DNA from 3 places in the Thermaerobacter sp. FW80 genome. Region 1 is predicted to be linked to each of the others. Evidence: riboswitches for the same ligand, from Rfam matches in the RefSeq annotation. Region 1 holds a riboswitch; each other region holds the start of a gene.
The links. A riboswitch is a leader RNA that binds a small molecule or an ion and turns the genes downstream of it on or off. The one in region 1 is predicted to bind thiamine pyrophosphate.

Region 1 (4,719 bases):
GAGGTGCTGGGCTTTGACGTGGGCGCGGCCGAGACGTACGAGTTCTGGCTCGCGTTTCTCCGCAGCCTGGTGGCCCGAGGGCTCAAGGGCGTTCGCCTGGTCATCTCGGATGCCCACGAGGGACTCAAGCGCGTCATCAGCGAGGTGCTGGCGGGCGCCAGCTGGCAACGGTGCCGCGTGCACTTCATGCGGAACCTGCTGGCCCGGGTGCCCAAGCACGCCCAGCCGATGGTGGCGGCCCTGGTGCGAACGATCTTTGCTCAACCCGACCTGGCGTCTGCCCGGGAGCAGCTCGAACACGTGGCCGCCAACCTGGACCGACGATTCCCCCAGGCGGCCGCTCTGCTCCGGGATGCAATGGAGGACGTGCTGGCCTACATGGCGTTCCCGGCCGAGCACTGGCGCCGGATCCACTCGACGAACGTCCTGGAGCGGCTGAACCGGGAGTTGGCCCGGCGCTGTGACGTAGTGGGGATTTTCCCGAACGTCGCCGCGGCCCTGCGGCTACTGGGGGCTCTTCTGGAGGAGCAGCAGGATGAGTGGTTGGTGTCCCGGCGGTACTTCAGCCTGGAGTCCATGGCCAAGATCGATGCGAACCCACCCCGTGAGGACTCTCAGCTACACGAGAGTTCGGCAGCACTGAAGGTGCTGGCTGTCTGATCAACCCAACCCGGAGGGGACACGACTTTTCCACCACTTGACGGGACGTGACCTCCAGCACCTTCTGGATCCGGTTCAGCTCCCGCGCCCGCTCCCGGATCAACGCCCGCCGATAGCGCACCAGCTCCCGCAGCTCCCGCTGCTCCCGCGAGGGGACGAAGCTGGGCCGGAGCAGCCCGTGGCGCAGCAGATCACACAGCCAGGCGGCGTCGTGCACGTCGTCCGCCTTGCGGCCCGGGACCGCCTTGATGGGCTGCGCGTTGCAGACGAGGAGCTCGAAGCCGAATTTCTCCAGAATGTTGTACACGGGCTTCCAGTACGGGCCGGTGCTCTCCATGGCGACGTGCGTCACGCCCAGGGCCTCAAGCCATCGTCCCAGCTCGTGCAGTTCCTTGGTCATCGTCCCGTCGGTGCGGGTCTCCTGCACCTCGGGCGTGTGTACCGTGGCCACAAGCCCGCCGCGCGCTCGACGAGGACCTCCATCACTCGGCCCCTCCTTGCAGCGGGCGCGGCAGCCTGCAATCCTGAGACACGACCCCGCGTGCTCCCCGGAACACCGCCCCGGGGGCGACACACCGTGGTGCTTCCGGCTGCCGGGAGGCCGTCTTTTTTGCGGGCTCGTGGCACCAAGCCCCTGCCCAAGCCGAAAGGGCCCGCTGGGAAGCCGCGGCCTGCGAGATAGAGCGCCATTTCCGGCTCCGGGTGGAGGAGGTCAACCGGCTGATCGCCCGCTACAACCTGATCATGCCCATCCCCTGGCGGCAGCGTCGGAAGGTGCAGCCGGAGGCGGAGCTGGCCCGCTTCCGAGAAGAATGGGAGCATCTGAGGCCGGCGTAGGTGCGGTCCCGGCCGGCAGGACGCCTGCAGGATGGGGGCTGGGTCCGGCAGGAACTGCGCCCGCCAGCGCGAATGTTCTTTGCTTGGGTGTCGGACGCTCCGCCCTGTGCGCGGGTCCGGGGCGCCGGCGCCCGTTCCAAAAATCCAGCGCGGCGGTCCTGGGGGAGCTCGGGGAACCGGGCTGAGAGGGCGCCTAGTCCGGCGCCGACCCCTGCACCCGATCCGGGTAATACCGGCGTGGGGAACGGTTCACCGCCAGGTGCGTCCGCCACCCCGGCCGGGGTGGCATGCGTTTTCCCCGCCCCGCCTCCGCCCGCGCGGGAAGGAGGCCCCTGCCATGAGCCGACACCCGCTGCAGCACGGGTTGCTGGCCCTCATCGGGCTTACGGCCCTGCTCTATTACTTCCTCAGCGTCCGCGGCGACGCGCTCCTGCCTAAAGGCGCCTCCCTGGTATGGGGGTGGCTCCCCGGCTGGGTGCTGGCCCTGACGGTCCTGCTGGGCGTGGTGAGCCTGCTCTCCCTCCTCTGGGCCTACGCCCCCTTCGGGGCTTCCGGTCCGGAAGGCCGCACCCCTGCGGATCCGGCCGAACCGGGCGAGCAGCGCCCCGCCGACCCCCTCCCGCAAGGTGAGCGGCCGTGACCCTGCTGGTGCTGGCCCTCTACACGGCCGCCATGCTGGCCCTGGGCTACGCGGCGGCGCGCTACACCCAGCGCAGTCCGGCCGACTACTACCTGGCCGGCCGCAGCCTGGGGCTGGTAGCCTTTCCCCTGACCCAGTTCGCCACCCTGATGAGCGCCTTTGTGTTCCTGGGCTCGGGCGGCTGGGCGTACCGGCACGGGTTCGCCTGGTACCCGCCCATCGGCATCGAAGCCTTCCTGCGCGTGGCCATGGCCCTGGTAGGCTATCGCGCTTGGATCCTGGCTCGGCAGCACGGCGCGCTGACCCCGCCCGAGCTGCTGGGCCGCATCACCGGCAGCGAAGCGGTAAGGGTGCTGGTGGCGCTGGTGCAGCTCTTCTGGTCCGTGCCCTACCTGGCCATCCAGGCCGTGGGCGGGGGGCACCTGCTTAGCGCCCTCAGCGGGGGCGCCATCCCCTACGGCCTGGGAGCCCTGCTGATGACCCTGCTGTCCGCCGGGGACTGTGGGGCGGCCTGCAGGCGGTGGCCTGGACCGACGTGTTCCAGGGCTTGTTCATCGCGGTGGCGCTCCTGGTGGCGGTCCCCTACGTGTTCCACGCCCTGCCCGTCGCCGAGCTGACCCAGAAGCTGGCCCGGGAACTGCCCGGCATGCTGCAGCCCCAGGGCGCACAGGGCTTCTTTACGCCCCGCATGATGTTCAGCTTCATGCTGATGAACGTGCTGGCGGTACTGGCCTACCCGCAGGTGTTCAGAGAAGTACTTCGCCGCCCGCTCGGCCGAAGCGTTCCGGGCGCTGGCGGTATGGTGGCCGCCGCTGACGGCGGTGGTGGCCCTGGTGCCCGTGCTGCTGAGTGTGGGGCCGGGCCCTGTGGCCCGACCTGAAGGACGTGGACCAGGTGATCCCCCGGCTGGTGGGTGCCTACGCCCCGGCCTGGGTGGGCGGTGTGCTGCTGGGTGGGGCCCTTTCGGCCATGATGTCCACCAAGGACTCCATCCTGCTGACCATGGCCAGCATCCTGGATCACGACCTGCTGCGCCGCCGTGCGCCCGGCCCGGAACGGTCGCTGGCCCGGGCGCGGGCCCTTACCGGCCTGCTGTTGCTGGCCAGCTACCTTCTGGCCCTAACCCGGCCGCCCTCCATCGTGGATCTGGCGGTGTACTTCATCCAGGGTAACGCCCTGCTGGCGCCCGCCTTCCTGGCCGCCCTGTACGGCCGGGTCAACGCCGCCGGGGTGCTGGCCTCGGTGGTGGTGGGCCAGCTGAGCTTCGCCGCCGCCGAGGCAGGGCTTTTGCCCTCCTTCGGGTTCGCCTCGTTCGTGCCCGCCCTGGTGCTGTCGGGCCTCGCCCTGTGGGCGGGCTCCTATCTGGGCCGGCCGGCACCCTCTCCGCTGGCCGCAAGGGGGTAGGGAGGATGCGGTTCTACCAGCCCTTCCTGGGCCGGGAAGTGGACCTGGACCAGTGGACCCGCGAGATGGTCGCCCTGCACTTTGACCCCGACGGGGGCACCCCCTACTGGCTGCGCTGGCAGGAGGAGCGGGGGATCGATGTGCGCCGCGAGGTGCAAGGGTTTGCCGACCTGCCCCGGGTCTTCGACCTCTTCGACGGGGACGTGCTGCGCCGCATCCCCGCCACCGACTTCCTGCCCCGGCGCCGGCTGCAGGACCCGAGCCTCCACCCGCGGGTGTACGAGACGGGCGGCACCACCGGCGCTCCCAAGCGGGTGGTGATGACCACCTACTGGCGCACCATGGCCGCCTGGACTTCCCACGTGCTGGACGGGCTCGGCGTGCCCCGGAGCCTGCACATCCTGGCCCTCATGCCCCCGGGAGGGAACAACAACGCGGGCGTGTTCGTGCGCTACCTGGCCCGGGAGCGCGGCGCCCTCTCCTATCACGTGAACTTCGACCCGCGGTGGGTGAAAAAGCTCATCCTACGCGGCGCCCACCAGGAGGTGGAGGCCTACATCGCCCACCTCTTCGACCAGGCGGAAGCCATCGCCGAAACCCAGCCCGTAGGCATGCTGTTCACCACCGGCCGCCTGCTGCAGGAACCGCGCTGCCGGGAGCTGGTGCACCGCTACGGCATCCGGGTGGTGATGCACGGGGGCGCGGCGCTGGATCCGGATACCTACCGGGTGCTGCGGGAGGAGTGGTACGCGGGCTGCCTCTTCTGCGGCGAGTGCGGCAATACCCTGATGGGGGTGGCCCCTCAGGACACCCGGAGCCCGGAATCCCGGGAGCATCTGCTGTACATCCCCTGCTTCCCCTACTTCGTGGTGGAGGCGGTGGATCCCGAGGACCCCTTCCGGGTGCTCCCCTACGGGCAGCGGGGGCGGGTGAAGATCACCGTGCTGTGCGAGGATTTCTTCATCCCTGGCATGCTGGAGCGCGACGAGGCGGAGCGGGTGCCCGGCCGCGAGCCTTATCCTTGGGACTGGGTGCGCAACCCCATGTCCCCCGAGGCCCTGACCGGCCGCGAGGGCGTGTACTGACCGCGCGGGGGCGCAAGGGAATGGAATCCTTGCCGGTAGTGCCGCTGTGGCGGGCCGGCCGCCCGTACTACACCCGCCTGCAGCGGCTGGTGC
Region 2 (4,719 bases), 110 kb from region 1:
TCATCTCCGCAAACTTTGCATCCAAGTTACCCAGGATGAACCCGATAAGAAACGGAAGGATGGCAGCCACAATGTACTCGAACGGAATGGCCCCAAGCCCACTCAAGCCCAGGAATAGCAGGGTGAAGAAGGGACCGTCGTTGAGGGCACTTGCGATGTACGCTCCACGGTCCTCGTCATCCCCGTACTGGGTCGCCAATGCCAGCCACAGCCCACCGTTGGAGTTGATGAACGCAATCATTGCCGCCAGAAGCGAAATGCCGAGGATACCGTCTCGTCCGAACAGATAACCATAAAGAATGACGAGCAGAGCTGGCAATACCGTCTTGGCCAGCAACAAGACGCCCGTCTTGGCTAGTACAGCCCCGCTCTGTCGGACATTGATTTGAGCGCCGGTGGCGAGGATAAGCAGGGCGATGAGGGGCAGCGCTCCGTCTTTAAACAGCGCCGTGGTGAAGGATCCAAGCTCAAGGAAACCAGGCCAGAAAGTTCGCACTACCGAACCGGCTAACAGAGGGATCAGCATCATACCGCCGGGAACACGTTGCAAAGTATCAACGATAGGAACTCTCCCCACCGGGGTTGGCCCTCCTTTGCTTGGCATCATTGACAACGCCTGTATCCGTGACGGTAGGTTGGAGCGCTATGGGAATTGTACCTGAAACCTAGCAACATGCCACAACGATCTACGATTTCGCGAGGAGGAGGAGGCCGCCTCCAGCGACGCCGAAGGCGCCCACGTGCTCATCCCGCATGATGCGGAGGCGTTCCTCCGGGGTGTGTCCTCCGAACAAGCCGTCGCACGTGTCCAACCACCCGTCGAAGTGGAGGCCGCCGGTCAACGCGAGTCCCAGTCCGACCACGAGGACGGCCCGGACATCGGGGGGGATGACCTCTGTCACGGCGGCGTTGGCGGCTGCGAGGAGTCCTCCGAGGATCACGCCGACCAGGGGGAAGTACCCCACCGCTCGACCCAGCGCGGGTGCCTGCAAGGGGCGCCGGCCGGGCGCAGGCAGGACCGTCAGAAAGCGCAAGGCGGCCCAGAACGCGGTCACGGTGCGGCCTCACCAACCTATCGAACCCCTTCAGACCGGCCAGGCAAGATCGCGGTAGGCCTGGTCCCAGAACATCCACTCGTAACGGAGACTGCGGGCGAACCACCGCTCCATGCGCTCCCGTTCATTGCTGCCGGCGGCCGTCGCAAGCCGATCGATCAGCCTCAGTTGTTCGTCGACGCTGCGGTGGAAATCGCGATCGGCGTAGGTCAGGATCCAGCGCCGGTAGATCTCGTCCTCCGGCAGCCGATTCGCCAGGCGCTCCCCGACCCGGGCATAGACCCAGTAGCAGGGCAGCACCGCCGCGACCAGCTCGCTGAGTCCGCCCGTGTGGGCGACTCGGAGCAGGTGATCGGTGTAAGCGACGGTGACCGGCGCGGGCTCCTTCTGACGCACAGCGTCCCAGTCCAACCCGAGACGCGACGCCAGTTCCGCGTGCAGCCGTTCTTCCACCCGGGCGACGTTGGCCGCGTGGCGGAGGAACATCTCGCGCGTCTTCGGGGTGTCTGCCAGGGTGGCCCCGCGGGCCAGCACCTTGGCAAATTGCTCGAGGTAGAGGACGTCTTGGGCGAGGAAGTAGGCGAAACGATCCCTGGCCAGCGTTCCGGCGGCCAGCTCCTGGAGAAACGGGAGCTGGAAGATGGCCTCCCAAAGGGTACGCGTCTGGGCGTCGAGCCACTGGTGAAACGGCTCGGCCGTGCCCCTGCTCGCCGGCATGGCGTCTCCCTCCCCCGTCCGTGGCGTGGAAGCACCGCGGAGAACGAAAGAGGCCGCCGAGCAGCTCGGCGGCAGGAGGCATGCCCGGCCGCATCCAACGGCCCGGTCCTTGGACCGCGCTCCCGACGCCGGCATGACCCGGATCCGGTGATCGGGGTCGGCGACGCCGATCAGTCGCCCTCTCAGCCCGGTTGACCCGGACTCCCCCCGCGGCCTCTCATCTCACAGTGGGTAGAATACGGCGATCCTCGCCATGTCCCTGCCGGGCCGCGTGGCCCCCGGAAGGCGATGGGCGGAACGCGAACGGAAGGAGGCCTGGGGCCGTCGGCCGTCACCCTTGGCGGACAGGACGCCGTTCGGCCAGGGCCTGCTGGGCGCGGACGATCAGATCGTCGAGCCGTTGGCTGAGGGCCAGGACGTCTTCCCGGCGGAGATCGGTGGGCGCTTGGACGGCGCTCATGAGGGCGCGCCGCAGGTCCTCGACCTCCCGCGCCAGCTGACCCCACGGGGGTGTCCCGTCCCCCCGGTGGCCGGTGCTCGCGCGGTGGCCGGCATCGGAACGGCCATCGCCCTCATTCTGCCCGCCCTCAATCCGCCCGTTGGTCGGAACCGTCGTCGGCGTGCGGGGGCGGACCGCCAGCGGCCGGTTCGTCCCCTGGCTCCTTGCCTCCACGTTTTCCCTCCAACGCTTCCAAGATCTCCAGGGTGCGCAACAGACGAGCCAGGACCTCGAGCTCATCGTGAATCGCGGCCAGGAGCTCGCGGTCTCCTTCGGCACCCATGGCATCGCGCAGGGCCTTCAATCGCCGGAGCTGGTGCCGGATCTGCCTGCGCAATTCAGCCGCTGCCCAACTCGGGGGTTTGTGGCCGGGGCTGCGACGGTCGCTGCGATGGTTGGGTTGCTTGTCCGTAGGCACCACGACGACCATCATACGGTGACGGGGCCGGCCGGCGGCATCGGGTCATCACCCGATTGACACCACCGCGCCGCCTTTCCGTTCGGGCCCAACGCAGATGATCGAGCCCGACGCCAATGCGTGGCGCGGCTCGTCCCCCGTCACGGCCCGGATCGCGATCCGCCAGGGAGTGCCTTAACTTGACATCCCGTTTAGCTTGAGGATATATTCCAATTGCTTGTTAGCACTCGTCGCGCTCGTCTGCTAACAGACCGGTCGTGGACAGGCCGGTCACGTTCACGAGCCTTCCTGTAGCGGTCATTGACGGAGATTCGTCGGCGGCCGGTTCCCGGCGCGTCCCGGGGACCGGTGCGCCAGGCGTGGGCGGCCGCGAGGTCGTCCCGAACGGATCGACCCGCTGGGTCGATCGCAGCGCGCACATCGCATCCCGAACCGGCCGACGAACCGGCCACCTGGACGGGGCCAACCGGCAGAGGGTCGACATGCGAGCCGACCGGGCGTGGCATGTCCGGCTACGGCCTGTCGCGCAACCGGTGGCGGTCCACCCCGTCGTGACCGAAGCCGCGCGACGGGGGACGACGGCTCGCGGCGGATCGCGTGCGCAGATGCGGCCGGTTCGTCATGCCGGGCGAGAGGGACCCGTGCGCCGGGGCGGGTGCGAGGCGCCCGTTCCGTGCGGGGCTCGTTGGCCGGGTCTCCCCGCCAAGCCGTTCATCGCCTCATCGCCGAACCGATGGCGAACCCATCGAGCGCAAAGCCGCGGCGGATCACCCCCGCGGGGTAGCCAGGCGCGCCTGCGCGGGTCCTTGCGGACTGGACCGGAAGGCACGGGTCGGCAGGAACAGGAGGTGACCGTTCGTGGTGGGTCGGTGGACGGAGCGGAGGTCGCGGAGGACGCTGCGCGTCGTGGGCGGGCGCGCGCCGTGGCGGGCGCTGGCTGCCGTGCTCGTGGCGTCGCTGGTGCTCCTGGCCGGTTGCGGCGGCCAGGGTAGCCAGGCGCCGGCCGGCGACCAGGAGGCGGGCGGTGCCGGTTCGTCCGGCGGGGAGCAGGGCGTCCAGACCGTCACCCTGCGCGCCATGACCATCGGCAAGCCCACGGAGCACTGGCGGTTCGACAACCTGAAGGAGGCCGTCGATCGGCTCAACCAGAAGCTCGAGCAGGAGGGCGCCAACGTCCGCGTCCAGCTGGAAGGCACCCACGAGGACCGGCCGTGGGACGAGTATAAGCAGCGCTTCATCCTGGCGGCGGAGGCCGGGAAGGCGCCGGACATCATCCTCAGCGGCCACGAGGACGTGGCGCCGTGGGCCGCGGCGGGGCACATCATCCCGCTGGACGAGTACGTCAAGGACAGCCCGGTGTACCAGGACGTGTTCCCGACGCTGTGGGAGTCCGTGACGCTGGACGGGAAGATCTGGGGCATCCCGCAGGATACCGAGGCGCGGCCGCTCTACTTCTGGAAGTCGCACCTCAAGCAGCTGGGATGGACCGACGAGCAGATCGCCCAGCTGCCGGAGCGCATCGAGAAGGGCGAGTTCACGCTGGATGACCTGCTCGACCTGGCCAAGCAGCTGCAGGATCGCGGCATCGTGCCGGAGGGGCAGGGCTTCTGGACGCGGCCGCAGGCGGGTGTGGACTTCTACATGTTCTACCTGGCCTACGGCGGCGCGATGCAGGATCCCGAGACGGGCAAGCTGGTGCTGGACAAGGAGGCGCTCCTGAAGGAGTACCAGTTCTTCGCACGGGCGCGCGAGCTGGGCGTGCTCAAGCCGTCGCTGCTGGGGACCGACTGGTCCATCTGGCACCGGACGGTGACCAGCAAGCAGGTGGGCCTCTGGGTCGGCGGCTCCTGGCAGGTGGCCGAGTGGCAGGACCAGTACGGCCTGAGCGACGCCGACGTCCAGGATCTGGGCTACGCGCTGCTGCCGGCGGGCGAGAAGGGCAAGCCGGGGGTCACCCTCTCGCACCCGCTGGTGTACATGGTGACGAAGTACTCGCAGCACCCCGAGCTGGCGGCGCGGCTGATCCTGGA
Region 3 (4,719 bases), 710 kb from region 1:
CCGCCGCGAGGGCCTGCGCCACCCGCGCCGGCATCTCGGCGGGCGGCACGCAGCGGTTCTCGAGGCCGAAGGCGACCTCTTCATCCACGGTGAACATGCAGAACTGGGCCTCGGGGTCCTGGAACAGCACGCCCGCCCGCCGCGCCGGGTGCAGCTCGCCCGTGACCCGGGCCTCGATCACCGACAGGATGAGGCCGCCCAGCGCCAGGGCCAGGGTGCTCTTCCCCGAGCCGCTGGGCCCCAGCAGCAACACGCGCTGCCCCGCCGGGATGGCCAGCGTCACGTCCCGCAGGGCCGGCTCCCGTCGATCGGGGTAGCGGACGCTCAGCCCACGGCAGGACGCCGCCGGGGCCACCCCCGCCGGGTCGACCCCTGCCGCGCCCTCCCCGCCTACCCGGCCGGCGGGCTGCCGGCCGGCGGACGAGGACGGCTCCACCGCGGCCGTGGCGCAGGATGGGCCGACCCCGCCTGCGGTCGAGCGCGCCGTATCGTCCCACGGCATCGGCTGGCACCTCGCCTCATCCGGCCACGCCGGGGCCCTGATCCTGCCGGCCGCGCACCACCGCATAGGCATTGAGGGCCCCGGTCCGCACCAAGCCGTCGACCAGCACCTTGCCCAGCAGGCCGGCGACCACGGCGCCGCTCAGGAGCCGCACCGCCGCAGCGGCCACCAGGGTTCCGGCGCGCATCCCGGTGAAGTAGCCCGTCAGGGCGTCGAGGGGCAGGCTGCCCACCGCCGCCAGGGCGCCGGCCAGCGCCAGGGCGGGCAGGTCGAACCGGCGATAGCGGAACGCGGCCAGGGCCACCTCCGCGCCGAGTCCCTGCAACCCGCCGTAGAGCAGCACCCACAGCACGTCGGGGCTGCCCAGCGCCAGTTCCCCGGCCGCGGCCAGGAGCTCCGCCCAGAAGGCGACGCCGGGCTTCTGGATGATGTAGGCCGCCACCGTGCTGGCGATGAACCAGACGCCGTAGGTGAGCTCCGCCACCACCGGATGGACCGCCCGGGCCACGTCCCACAGCGCCCAGGCGTTGATGTACAGGACGGAACAGGCCGCGGCCACGAAGGCCAACATGACGATCTCGCGGAACTGCAATCGGCGGGACGAACCGGCCATGCGCAACGCCCCCTTCGCCGTAGCGGGGCGGGACCGGGGGCTCGCGGGACGGCCGGCGGCAGGGCGGCAAGGCGCCGTGGGTCGCCGGAGGACGCCGAGGAACGAAAAACCACCTCCGGCAGGAGGTGGTGCTCGTCATGCCGTCCAGGCGGCCATGCGGTACCTTCCTCACGCCGGTATTACCCGGATCGAGTCCGAAGGGTAGCGCCCCTGCAGCCTGCGGCTGCCGCGCTTCTCAGCCCGTAGCGGGCACCCCCGGTACCGACATCCCGTTGGATTGTCACCTCGATGATAGGCCGCGCGGTCCAAAGCCGTCAACGCCGGGCGACCCACACGTGTTGAGCTAGGGCCCACCGGGCGGTCCCGCTGCCGGCGGGTGGCCCCGCGCCACGCCCGCGCCGCCGGCCCCGCCCGCGGCCGCCCCCCGCAGCCCGCGTTCTGGCCGAGGGGTTCGCGCCACGCGATGTGCACCCCAGCAGCCCCGCCCGCGGCCGCCGCCACCCCTCAACCCCCTGGTGCCGCTGGTTCCCACCGCACCCGACGCACCCCACGCGACGCCCCCCCGGCCGGGGACCGCAAGGGCCCGGCGTCGACGCACCACCGGCAGGCCTCAGACCGCGGTCATCCCGCCATCGACGGCCAGCACCTGCCCGGTGATGTACGACCCCGCTTCGGAGGCGAAGAGCAGCGCCGCTCCCTGCAGGTCCCGCTCGCCACCCAGGCGCCGGAGGGGCACGGACTGCTCGATCACCGACCCGTACTGGGCCAGGATGCCCCGGGTCATCTTCGTCGGGAAGAACCCCGGGGCGATGCAGTTCACCGTGATCCCGTGCTCCGCCAGCTTGGCCGCCAGGTCGCGGGTGAAGTTGATGACGCCGGCCTTCGCCGTGTTGTAGGGCAGGGTCTGCATCACCCGGGGATCGCTGCCCCGCAGCCCCGCGATGGAGGCGACGTTGATGATCCGGCCGCCGCGGCCCTGCTGGATCATCACCCGCGCGGCCTCCCGGCTCATGTAGAAGGTGCCGTGCAGGTTGGTGCGGATCACCTTGTCCCAGGCCTCCAGGGGGATGTCGAAGAGGGGGGCGCCCCAGGTGGCGCCGGCGTTGTTGACCAGGATGTCCAGGCCGCCGAAGGCGTCCACCACCCGGCGGACCGCCGCGACCACCTGCTCGTAGTCCGTGACGTCGCAGCGCACGGCCAGGCAGCGGATGCCCTGGCCGCGGAGCCGCTCCTCCGCCTCGCGCAGCCCCTCTTCCTTGCGGGCGGTGATGGCGACGGCGGCGCCCGCCTCCCCCAGCCCCTGGGCGATCTGCAGGCCCAGGCCGCGGCTCCCCCCCGTCACCAGCGCCACCTTGCCGTCGAGGCGGAAACGGTCGAGCACGCCCATGGGTGGACCTCCCCGTTGCGAGCGCCGGCCCGGCCCCGTCGACCGCGGGCCGGCTCGCTGGCAGCCGGTCCGCGTCCGGCGGCCGGCCCGCAGCGGCACCTCACACCGCGATGGCCCCAGCCCGGAAGTCCGAGGTCCCCATCTTCACGTTGACCAGGGCCGGCTTGCCCGCGACCAGGGCCCGTTCCAGGGCCGGGCGGACGTCGTCCGGCCGCTCGACCCACTCGCCGTGGCCGCCGAGGGCGGCGACCACCTGGTCGTACCGGGCGTGGCTCAGGGCGGTGGCGACGGCCCGGTCGGCGCCGAAGAGCTGGACCTGCAGGCGACGGATCTGGGTCCACGCCGCGTCGTTGCCCACCACGGCCACGAAGGGAAGACCTTGGCGGACGGCGGCCTCGTACTCCAGCAGGTCCAGGCCTGCCGCGCCGTCCCCCAGCAGCACCACCACCGGCTCGTCGGGCCGCAGGACCCGGGCCGCCAGGACGAAGCCCATCCCCACCCCGAGCGTGCCCAGCGGGCCGGGGTCCAGCCAGCCGGCGGGGTATCGCCGCGGCCGCACCACCTTGGCCGCCGTGCCGACGAAGTCGCCGCCGTCTCCGATCACCGTGGCCCCCGGCGGCAGGGCGGCGTCGATCTCGGCGCACAGCCGCAGGGGGTCGACCGGGACCGCGTCGCTGGTCAACCCGGGCCGCATCCGGGCGGCCCGCCGCTCCTCCGCCTCGCGCAGGCGCTCCAGCCACCGCCGGCGTTCGGCCGGTTCGTCCGGATCGAGGCCGGCTTCCAGCAGCTGATCCAACACCGTGCCCGCATCGCCCACCAGGCCGACCTCCACGTCCCGATTGCGGCCGAGCTCGCCGGGATCGAGGTCGATCTGGATCAACCGGGCCTCGTCGTGGATCGCCCTGCCGTAGTCGACACGGAAGTCCAGGGGCGTCCCCGCCACCAGGACCACATCGGCGTCGGCCAGGGCCTCCTTGCGGCAGAGCTGGAAGAACCCCGCATCCCCCGGTCCCAGCACGCCGCGGGCCATCCCGTTGGTGAACACCGGGACCTGACCCGACTCCGCGAACCGCGCCACCGCCCGGGGATCGGGGGACCAGTGGACCTGGCTGCCCACCAGGGCCACCGGTCGCCGGGCACGACGCAGCAGGGCCGCCGCCCGCTCCACCTCCCCGGCGTCGGCCGGCAGGCGCGGGCGGTCGGGGACCGGAGCGGGGAAGCGCACGGCCTCCAGGTCCACCTGGGCGAAGATCACGTCCAGCGGGATCTCCACGTACACCGGGCCGGGGACGCCGTGGAGGCTGCGCCGGAACGCCAGGTTGAGGACCTCCGGCAGCCGCTTCGGATCCTGGACCTGCACCGCCCACTTGGTGATGGGCCGCACCACCCCCAGGTGGTCCATCTCCTGGAGGCTGCCGCGGCCCGCGTGCTCGAGGGGCCCCTGGCCCCCGAGGATCACCACCGGCGACTGGGCGCGGTGGGCGTTGGCGATGGCGGTGACGGCGTTCATCACCCCGGGACCGGCGGTGACGGCGGCGACGCCGGGCCGGCGCGTGATGCGGGCGTAGGCGTCGGCAGCGTAGACCGCCGCCTGCTCGTGGCGGACGTCGACCACCCGGATGCCTTCGTCCAGGCAGCCGTCGTAGATGGGCATGATGTGGCCACCGCAGAGGGTGAACAGGGCCCGGACGCCCTCCCGGGCCAGGGCCCGGGCGACGACGCGCCCGGCATGCACGTGGGCCACGGCCATCCCCCCGACATCGTGGTCCGATGCCGGCATCGCAAGCCTCGTGGCCCGCTGCCGGCATCGCAAGGGCCCGGCATCGATGCGGCGGACCGGGGCCCGCGGGCGGACCCGCCATCCTGGTGCGACCGAAAGCCGCGCACCCTGCTGCGGCCGGCACCCGCGCATCCCGCGGCGACCAACCGGTCGGTCGACGCGGCGGCCGATCATGCCGACCCGTCATGGCCTCAGGCGGCGTCGCCCTGCGGCTAGAGCGGGTGGCGGTCGCGGCCCGCCCCGGGCGGCCTCGCTCCTGCCGCCGAGGGCCGCCGACCGCCACCCACTCCCGCCGGCACCTGACGCCGCCACTGCCGCCGCCGCCGTGGTCGCCCTGGCGCGGATCCCGGTGCCTCGCTAGGCCCTCGCCTCCGATGGGCCGCCGCCGGAGGCCAGGCGGGCCTTCTCCTCCTCCACCAGCACCCGTCGCAGGACCT

Region 2: it holds a riboswitch for thiamine pyrophosphate, as region 1 does, so the genes downstream of both, tenA (thiaminase II) here and E1B22_RS00955 (hypothetical protein) in region 1, are expected to answer to the same signal.
Region 3: it holds a riboswitch for thiamine pyrophosphate, as region 1 does, so the genes downstream of both, E1B22_RS10295 (ECF transporter S component) here and E1B22_RS00955 (hypothetical protein) in region 1, are expected to answer to the same signal.

The regions. Positions count from the first base shown of each region.
Region 1 covers NZ_CP037895.1:228,291-233,009, forward strand. Annotated here, with positions in the region: gene E1B22_RS00945 (IS256 family transposase) at 1-660, shown strand, start outside; gene E1B22_RS00950 (transposase) at 563-1,111, opposite strand; gene E1B22_RS13675 (hypothetical protein) at 1,363-1,497, shown strand; TPP riboswitch at 1,648-1,758, shown strand; gene E1B22_RS00955 (hypothetical protein) at 1,835-2,137, shown strand; gene E1B22_RS12810 (hypothetical protein) at 2,134-2,754, shown strand; gene E1B22_RS12815 (hypothetical protein) at 2,724-3,017, shown strand; gene E1B22_RS12820 (hypothetical protein) at 3,023-3,541, shown strand; gene E1B22_RS00965 (hypothetical protein) at 3,547-4,626, shown strand; gene E1B22_RS00970 (aldehyde dehydrogenase family protein) at 4,647-4,719, shown strand, end outside.
Region 2 covers NZ_CP037895.1:339,429-344,147, reverse strand. Annotated here, with positions in the region: gene E1B22_RS01410 (2-keto-3-deoxygluconate permease) at 1-577, opposite strand, end outside; gene E1B22_RS01405 (adenosylcobinamide-GDP ribazoletransferase) at 687-1,055, opposite strand; gene tenA (thiaminase II) at 1,086-1,772, opposite strand; TPP riboswitch at 1,875-1,990, opposite strand; gene E1B22_RS13680 (aspartyl-phosphate phosphatase Spo0E family protein) at 2,104-2,445, opposite strand; gene E1B22_RS12830 (hypothetical protein) at 2,360-2,608, opposite strand; gene E1B22_RS01390 (ABC transporter substrate-binding protein) at 3,596-4,719, shown strand, end outside.
Region 3 covers NZ_CP037895.1:2,472,264-2,476,982, forward strand. Annotated here, with positions in the region: gene E1B22_RS10290 (ATP-binding cassette domain-containing protein) at 1-502, opposite strand, end outside; gene E1B22_RS10295 (ECF transporter S component) at 519-1,115, opposite strand; TPP riboswitch at 1,263-1,382, opposite strand; gene E1B22_RS10300 (SDR family oxidoreductase) at 1,726-2,502, opposite strand; gene E1B22_RS10305 (thiamine pyrophosphate-binding protein) at 2,603-4,252, opposite strand; gene E1B22_RS10310 (long-chain fatty acid--CoA ligase) at 4,640-4,719, opposite strand, start outside.